Regions from separate parts of the Paenibacillus sp. GCM10012306 genome, predicted to be linked through region 1. Evidence: predicted binding sites of a transcription regulator. Region 1 holds the regulator's gene; the other holds the start of a gene.
What was found. The regulator CtsR, encoded in region 1, represses protease genes until heat stress. The targets are predictions, from matches to a motif close to ATGGTCAATAAAGGTCAAACA.
Positions count from the first base shown of each region.

Region 2: a site for CtsR is predicted at 3,039-3,059, ahead of clpP (ATP-dependent Clp endopeptidase proteolytic subunit ClpP). Genes of this name have one in related genera too.

Region 1 is NZ_JBHRYW010000020.1:62,768-67,127, reverse strand. It holds partial or broken rRNA gene rrf (5S ribosomal RNA) at 1-44, shown strand, start outside; gene ACFORK_RS27780 (GNAT family N-acetyltransferase) at 457-1,632, shown strand; gene ACFORK_RS27775 (CtsR family transcriptional regulator) at 2,023-2,484, shown strand; gene mcsA (protein-arginine kinase activator protein McsA) at 2,515-3,039, shown strand; gene mcsB (protein-arginine kinase McsB) at 3,068-4,132, shown strand; gene clpC (ATP-dependent protease ATP-binding subunit ClpC) at 4,169-4,360, shown strand, end outside.
Region 2 is NZ_JBHRYW010000018.1:49,195-53,554, forward strand. It holds gene ACFORK_RS26810 (phosphoglycerate kinase) at 1-262, opposite strand, end outside; gene gap (type I glyceraldehyde-3-phosphate dehydrogenase) at 383-1,393, opposite strand; gene ACFORK_RS26820 (sugar-binding transcriptional regulator) at 1,511-2,563, opposite strand; tRNA gene ACFORK_RS26825 (tRNA-Arg) at 2,884-2,958, shown strand; gene clpP (ATP-dependent Clp endopeptidase proteolytic subunit ClpP) at 3,147-3,743, shown strand; gene ACFORK_RS26835 (GDSL-type esterase/lipase family protein) at 3,874-4,360, opposite strand, start outside.

The sequences.
Region 1 (4,360 bases):
GTACTTGGACCGAAGGGTCCTGGGAGAGTAGGACGCCGCCAAGCAATTCAAACCATTGTTGAGTTTTCAACAATGGTTTTTTGCGTTGTGCAGACCTGTGGAAATGTTGTGGATAATTTGAGAAAAAGACAGAAAAATTACACACATGTGGACACAATGTTGCAAAGTAGATTGTCTCATTTTTGTGGATACAATGCATATTTAAATGGTATCGTCAAGTAAAAAGGTCAGTAATACACGGTTTTTGTGGATAAAAACTTGAATATGTGGATAAAATCCGGTAAATCGGGGATAACTCTTGGGATAGATGAGGTTTAATCGTTAAGAAGAAAGTTTCGAAGTATAGAGTTGTGGATAAGTTGTTGATATACTCTGATTTTTTCACTGAAATAGCAATGAAAGTCGGATGCCTGTATACTCACATTAGATCGATTATTGTACAGATGAGGTGAGTTAATGGAGATCAGGCAATTGAATTCCACTGAATTTGAGGATAGCGTAAGCTTATCCCAATATGCTTTTCAGTATAAACTTTCCATCGAAGATAGAAAAAAGAAACAAGAAAGATTCAAACCGGAACGGATTTGGGGAATCTTTGAGGATGGTAGTCTTAGCGCAATGCTGACGCTGCTCCCACTGCAGGTCAACTTACAAGGCCGTACCGTGTCTATGGGGGGAATTGCCGGTGTATCCACATGGCCGGAAAATCGCAGACAAGGCCTTGTAGCTCAATTGTTGTCTCATACGCTAGAGACGATGAATGAAGCCGGACAAACGTTGTCCTTTTTGCACCCTTTCCTGATTCCATTCTATCGTAAATTTGGCTGGGAGATTTATTGTGAGACCAAGAATTATACGATTCCTGTCTCGCAGTTCCCTCGAAAAATTGACGTTAAAGGTAGTGTCCGCCGCGATGTGCGCGAGGACCTTGAGAAGCTTGAACAATTATATGAGCGTTTTGCCTCCCAATATAATGGAACTCTGGTTCGCAGCAAAGACTGGTGGGAACATTCCGTGCTAAATGAGAATACACATCATGCGGTCTTTTATTCGTCAGAAGGTGATCCAGAAGGGTATATCCTGTATAGGGTAGAGAATAGAGAGTTGATTATCAGGGAGTTTGTTTATCTGAATGAAGCCTCGCGGCAAGCTCTATGGACCTTCTTGGCTAATCATGACTCTATGGTGACTGGGGCATCGCTAAAGTTTGTTCCAAGTGATGATATTCTGCCTTTCCTGCTGCCGGATCCCCGAATTACCCAGGAGAACCATCCTTATTTTATGGGCCGCATTGTGAATGCTAAGGCTTTTGTAGAGGAGTATTCATTTAATGAATTCGCTCTTTCTGGTCAGTCAAAGGTATTCATCGAGGACCAGCATGCACCGTGGAATCATGGACTTTGGGAATGGCAGGTTACAGATCGAGGGGCGGCGTCTTTGAAAAAGATTGAAGGCGAGCACTCGCAAGGGGATGTGGTCCTCGATATTGGAACATTAACGGTACTGCTGCTCGGCTATAAGCGTCCGGCAGAAATGGCTAAGGTAGGCAGGATAACCGGTAGTGAGACAGGAGTACAATGGCTGGAGGATATTATCCCGGTACAGAAGACCGCTTTGTTTGACTTTTTCTAATCCTAATCATTCATATAAAGACTCAAGCTCTTTCATGGCAATCGCTGTGGAAGAGCTTTTTACATCCCACAATGAAACGATTTTACGCTCAAGCTTCGAATACAATGATCACATTTTGTAAAAAATAAGAGTAGGCACTTGGCATTGCAAAAAAATATGTTATAATATTAAAAAAGTCAAAGAAAGTCAAAGTCAACGCAAACCAAAATAAGAGGTGTTTGAACTTCCCACTGACTTACAAGGTATGTAACTTCGAACGCTAAGGTCACACTATAGTGTTTGTACCTTATCATGAAGTGGCTATGATGGTCAGGATTCTTTGATTGGACTGTTGGCACTCTTTCAATGGCAATATTGCAACATCAAGAATGGAATACTGGAGGATGAGTGATGCGTAATATCTCCGATATTATCGAACAATATCTGAAGAATATTTTGCATGAAAGTCCCGAAGGTACGGTGGAAATCCAGCGAAATGACCTGGCGGACCAGTTCTCATGCGTGCCGTCACAGATCAACTATGTCATCAGTACACGCTTTACTCTGCAAAAAGGGTATATCGTGGAGAGCAAGCGCGGAGGCGGCGGTTATATCCGGATTCAGCGTTTTGAGCTACCCCAGAATGTGGCTTTGCATACTCATCTGAATCACACAATTGGGGCCGGAATTGACCAAAATACTGCCGAAGGGCTAATTTATCAGCTGGAGGAAGCCCGTTTTCTGAGTCAGCGGGAAGCATGCCTTATGCGTGCTGCCATTTCTCGGGAATGCCTGACAGTTAAGCTTCCGTACCGGGATGAGATTCGTGCCAAGCTTATGAAGGCTATGCTAATCTCTTTACTGGGCAAATAAACGTCAATCCCAAGGGAGGGACTGTACCTCATGTTATGCCAGGAATGTGGCGCCAAGCCGGCAACGCTCCATTTTACCAAAATCGTGAATGGAGAGAAGACGGAATTTCATATTTGTGAGAGCTGCGCGCGGGAAAAGGGAGAACTGATTCCGGGAACAGCCGGAGGTTTCTCTATTCACAGTTTGCTCTCTGGTCTGCTTGATCTCGAAGGGGCAGGTAAGGAGAAGACTGCGGCAGCGAAGACCACACAAAGTCTGCAATGCGAGAATTGTGGAATGACTTACTCCCAGTTCAGCAAACTTGGCCGCTTCGGCTGCAGTTCTTGTTACAAATATTTCAACAATGCCTTGGACCCGCTATTCAAGCGTGTGCATGGTAGCACAGCACATGTGGGCAAGATTCCGAAACGCGCTGGAACTCGGATCGTCTTCAGACGTCAAATCGACGAGTTGAAGCTGCAGTTGCAGCAGAGTATCGCCCAGGAAGAGTTCGAGACCGCGGCTCAATTGCGGGATCAGATTCGTGAGCTTGAAAAAGAAATCGCACAAGAGTAAAGTCTTTGATATATAGGGGGGATATGACATGTCAAGTCTCCGTTTTACCGAAAAAGCACTTAGTGACTGGATGCGCAGCGACGGTGACCATTCTGAGATTGTCATCAGCAGTCGTATGCGAATCGCCCGTAATTTGCAGCATCTCCCTTTCCCTCTACTTGCATCTGCCGAGCAATCGGAAGAGGTATTGGAACAGCTTAGTCCTGTGTTTCAGGGAGAGGCGGCAGCAGATTTTGGCACCTTTCAGCTATTGAGGCTGGATGATCTGGAGGAGCTGGATAAGAAGGTACTGGTGGAGAAGCATCTTATCAGTCCCAATCTCGCCAATGATTCTCGCGGCGGAGCCGTAATATTGAACGAAGACGAGTCGGTCAGCATTATGATCAATGAAGAGGATCATTTGCGGATTCAGTGTCTTTTCCCCGGACTTCATGTCAAGGAAGCATGGGAGCGTGCCGCAGCCATTGACGATATCTTCGAGGCTTCGGTGAATTACGCTTTTGATGATAAAAGAGGATACCTCACTAGCTGTCCAACGAATGTTGGAACAGGTCTCAGGGCTTCCGTGATGCTGCACTTGCCAGCTCTCGTCATGACGCATCAGATTAACCGCATTCTCTCGGCAGTGAATCAGGTGGGATTGACCGTAAGAGGAATTTATGGTGAAGGCAGCGAAGCAGTAGGGAACATCTTTCAGATCTCCAATCAAATTACCCTTGGACAAACTGAAAGTGAGATCATTGAGAACCTGCATAGCGTAGTAACTCAGATTATCGAGCATGAACGAAATGCCCGTGAGCGTCTGCTGGCCGATTCAGCGCTGCGGATTACCGACCGGGTGATGCGTTCTTACGGTATTTTGTCCTATGCAGCAGTGATGGAACTCAAGGAATCTGCTCAACGTCTGTCGGATGTCCGGCTTGGTGTTGATCTGGGTATCCTAGAAGGACCATCGCTCTCCGTGCTTAACGAGCTGAATGTCAAGACACAGCCTGGATTTTTGCAGAAAATGTTTGGCGACGAGATGACATCTACTGAGCGCGATATGTATCGGGCGAAGCTGCTCCGCGAAACATTGGGATCACAACATTAATCATAGATATTTAATATTCATGGAGGTGCAGGAGATATGATGTTTGGAAGATTTACGGAACGCGCACAAAAAGTGCTTGCTTTGGCGCAGGAAGAAGCCGTTCGTTTGGGACACAACAATATTGGGACAGAACATATTTTGCTTGGGCTTATTCGCGAAGGAGACGGAATTGCCGCAAAAGCATTAATCGGTTTGGGTCTGGGTCTTGAGAAGATTCAAGACGAAGTG
Region 2 (4,360 bases), on a different contig from region 1:
CTGGTTTGCCGAGCAGCTCGGACAGACGCTCAGCAGCAACTGTCAAACGCATGGAATCTACGAATTGACCTTTAGGACGGCCCATATGGCTGGCCAGAATGACCTTTGCACCGTTCTCGATCAAGTATTTAATCGTAGGTAGCGTTTCACGGATACGAGTATCATCTGTAATCTTACCATCTTCTACAGGAACATTGAAATCGACGCGCACGAATACGCGTTTACCCTTTACTTCTACATCACGTACACTTTTTTTGTTCATGACAGTTTCCTCCACACCCATAGTTTATCCGAACAGGAATTACAAGGAATGCATTTAGAAAGAGCGGAAACAAGGAACATCTGTTTCCGCTCTATAGATAATGCTTATATAAAAGTGATATTACTTAGCGATTTTTGCGAAGTGCTCCAAAGTACGAACCAATTGAGCAGTGTAGGACATTTCGTTGTCATACCAAGCAACAGTTTTAACCAGTTGTTTGTCGCCAACAGTCAATACTTTAGTTTGTGTAGCATCGAACAGGGAACCGAAAGTGATGCCCTTAATGTCGGAAGATACGATTTCATCTTCAGTGTAGCCGTAAGTTTCTGGATCGGAAGCTTCTTTCATTGCTGCGTTCAGCTCTTCAACAGTTACGTTCTTCTCAAGTACAGTTACCAGCTCAGTCAGGGAACCTGTAGCTACTGGAACGCGTTGAGCCGCACCGTCAAGTTTGCCTTTCAGTTCTGGAATAACCAGACCGATTGCTTTAGCAGCACCGGTAGTGTTAGGGATGATGTTCTCAGCTGCTGCACGAGCGCGTCTGAAGTCACCTTTGGAGTGTGGAGCATCCAAAGTGTTTTGGTCGCCAGTGTAAGCGTGGATAGTAGTCATCAAACCTTCAACGATACCGAACTTGTCGTTCAGAACTTTAGCCATTGGAGCTAGGCAGTTCGTTGTGCAAGAAGCACCGGAGATAACAGTTTCAGTACCATCAAGGATGTCATGGTTAACGTTGTAAACGACAGTTTTCATGTCGCCAGTAGCTGGAGCAGAGATAACTACTTTCTTAGCTCCGCCTTTAAGGTGCTTCTCAGCTGCTTCTTTAGTTGTGAAGAAGCCTGTGCACTCCAGTACGATGTCAACGCCAAGGTCGCCCCAAGGCAATTCTTCTGGGTTGCGGTTCGCAAGAACCTTAACTTCTTTACCGTTTACTTTGAAGAATCCATCATGCACTTCAACATCGCCTTTGAAAGTGCCTTGAGTTGTATCATATTTAAGCAAATGAGCAAGCATCTTAGCGTCAGTCAAGTCATTGATTGCTACCACTTCGATACCTTCTACATTTTGAATACGGCGGAAAGCAAGGCGGCCAATACGTCCAAAACCGTTAATACCTACTTTTACACTCATTGAATAGTTCCTCCTAGATTTCTTTTTATTTATTCAAGACAAGCCGTAAAGCTTGTCAAGACAACAATATTAAGTATAATGCAAAATAATTAACGTTGCTCCCCATTTTCTGTAAAACTATAAAGGAAGCTGTATTTCACTGTCGATTTCTCTACCAATCTCCACCGCAGCGGCCTCATCGGTAATCAGAATATCCTCTTGCCCGAAACGAAGCATCGCATGGATGGCTTTGGCCTTACGTTTGCCGCCGGCAATTCCGACGACGACTTCCGTCCGCATGATATCCTCCAGACGCAGTCCCATGGTGAGCATGGTGTGAACCACCTTGCCCTCTTCATTGAAGTAATAACCGAAAGACTCGGCTACCGCTCCTTCTCCCTGAATTTCGGCCACTGTGGCTTCATCCAGATTACGGCGGCGGGTCATCTCCAGGGCGTCACCGATACCGTGCACGATGATCCGTGAGCGGCGGATGATGCCAACGATCTCTCCAATATTGGAGTCCAGCGCAAGGGACTGAAAAGCATCCTCGCTGAGCAGGTCCGGTACATGCAGCAGCCGGTAATTCGCGCCTACCCGTTTGGCCATCGTAGATGCGATCGTGTTAGCCTGAATCTCCATACTCTCTCCCAGCCCTCCACGCGCCGGTACAAACCAGGCGTCCTTATAGGAATGGGATAGCGGGGGGGACAACTGATCGGCCATCTCGGCTAGCGTTGAGCCGCCTGTGACGGCAATAGTATCGTCTGAACGCAATACACCGAGTAGCGCCTTGGCGCCAGCGCGTCCAAGCTCACGTTTGGTGAAAGGTGACGATTCGCAGTCACCCGGTACTATAATAACTTTACTAAGACCATAGGTTGTGCGGATTTTCTCTTCCAGATCATCTAGGCCAAACAGGCTCTTGGCGATCGGCTCCAGCAGGTCAAGCAGTCTGCGACCGGCATCGCTAATGCGCATGCCTACGCTCTCGATCTCGATGAGCCCTTGCGATTTCAGAAGATCCGTCTCGGCTCGCAGCACCCGCTCCGTCATATCCAGGGAAGCGGCCAGCGTTCTGCGCCCGATAATATCGGACAACATGATCTGATGAAGAATCGTGTACCGTCTCTTAAGGGTTTCCATGAGATCAGGCAGAAGCTGCTTTTGGATTTCCAATAAATTACGCATGCTTTCACTCCTGCAACTTCGTCTTTCTCTATTCCCTCGTTCATGGTCTTAAAACGTCCCGGGTTAACTTTTTAAGTCCCACCCATATTCTAACCAAATTTCGAGCGAAGCGCAAGTCTTCCGAGAGTAGAATTCACAACCTCTTTTCATCTTATACATATATCACGGGATGTAAGGGCTTTACCCCCCTCTTTTGCTGGATAATCCGCAGGGTGGACGGGCTTGTACGATTTTCATAAGACCCGCTAAAAGAAAGATTTCAACGCTTTGATATTAATACATTGCAATTGTAATCTTCTTGTATTATAATAATTTCTGTTGCGCCCGTGGTCCAATGGATATGACGTAGGCCTCCGAAGCCTGAGATCCAAGTTCGATTCTTGGCGGGCGCGCCACTATTTTTAATAGCTTCAATTGTGAGTTCTATATTGTTTTTAACCAAAGTGCCATGATGTGGCTCTTTTTTTTGCAACTAAGTTTGACTTTCTTTGACTTTTTGTTTGAATTTGTTTATCATGTGGTTATTACGGTAAGAGTAACAAATGAACACATTCGAAGAGCCAATACCAAGGAGGTTTTCCACGTGAGTTATATCCCAATGGTAGTAGAACAGAGCAACCGCGGTGAACGCGCTTATGACATCTATTCCCGCTTGCTGAAGGACCGCATCATTTTCCTCGGAACGGAGGTTAATGACGTGGTGGCCAATTCCATCATCGCCCAAATGCTGTTCCTAGCAGCTGAGGACCCGGAGAAGGATATTCACCTCTATGTGAACAGTCCTGGCGGATCAATCACTGCTGGTATGGCTATATTTGATACAATGCAATACATTAAGCCTGACGTTTCCACCATTTGTGTGGGCATGGCTGCTTCCATGGGAGCGTTCCTGCTCAACGCTGGCGCCAAGGGCAAGCGTTTTGCGCTTCCGAACAGCGAGATCATGATTCACCAGCCGCTGGGCGGAGCTCAGGGACAGGCAACGGATATCGAAATCCGCGCCCGCCGCATCCTGAAGCTGCGTGACAAGCTGAACCGTATTCTGTCTGAGCGTACTGGCCAGCCGCTGGAGCGTATCGAGAAAGATACAGATCGTGACTACTTCATGAGCGCTGCTGATGCTGCCGAATACGGTATTGTCGATAAGGTGATTGAGAAGACACTGGTACCTGGAGTTTAATTCTCCGAGCATGCAAAAGCCCCTGGATCCGCGATGCAGATTCAGGGGCTTTTTTTAACGTATCGAACTTTACACGCTTGGAACTCATCGTTTTAAGTAAACAACCTTTAACAACACCTGCACCAGTTACTCAGTACAGCATCCCGTACCGCAGCCCATCCAGCTTGTTCGCAATCACCCGGTATCCCCGTCCATTGGGATGGAGATGGTCAATGGATAGTAGGCTCCGCTCGTTACCAGCAAAATCACCATAGATCGAAGCAAATCCAACCACCCGACTGCTATAGCCAGAAGCATACTGGTTGAACTGGCGTACCCACGCTGTCGCCTCCGCTATCTGAGGGTAGGGATTATACAATCCCACTATTCTTATAATATAAGGCTCCCGTGTACCCGCCTTCAATTGTCTAAGCGAAGACATAATTCCGGCAAAGTTCTCCCGGCATTCCTGCAGTGATTTTTGCAAAACCCGGGGTGAAATCCCCGAGGGACCTCCTCCAGATTTCGCGGCATGGATCAAATCATTCCCGCCGATGGACATTGTAATAATGTCCGCTTCCCGCACCGACTGACGAAATCCGTTGCTTCTGCGAAGCTGCTGCTCCAGGTCGGCCGTA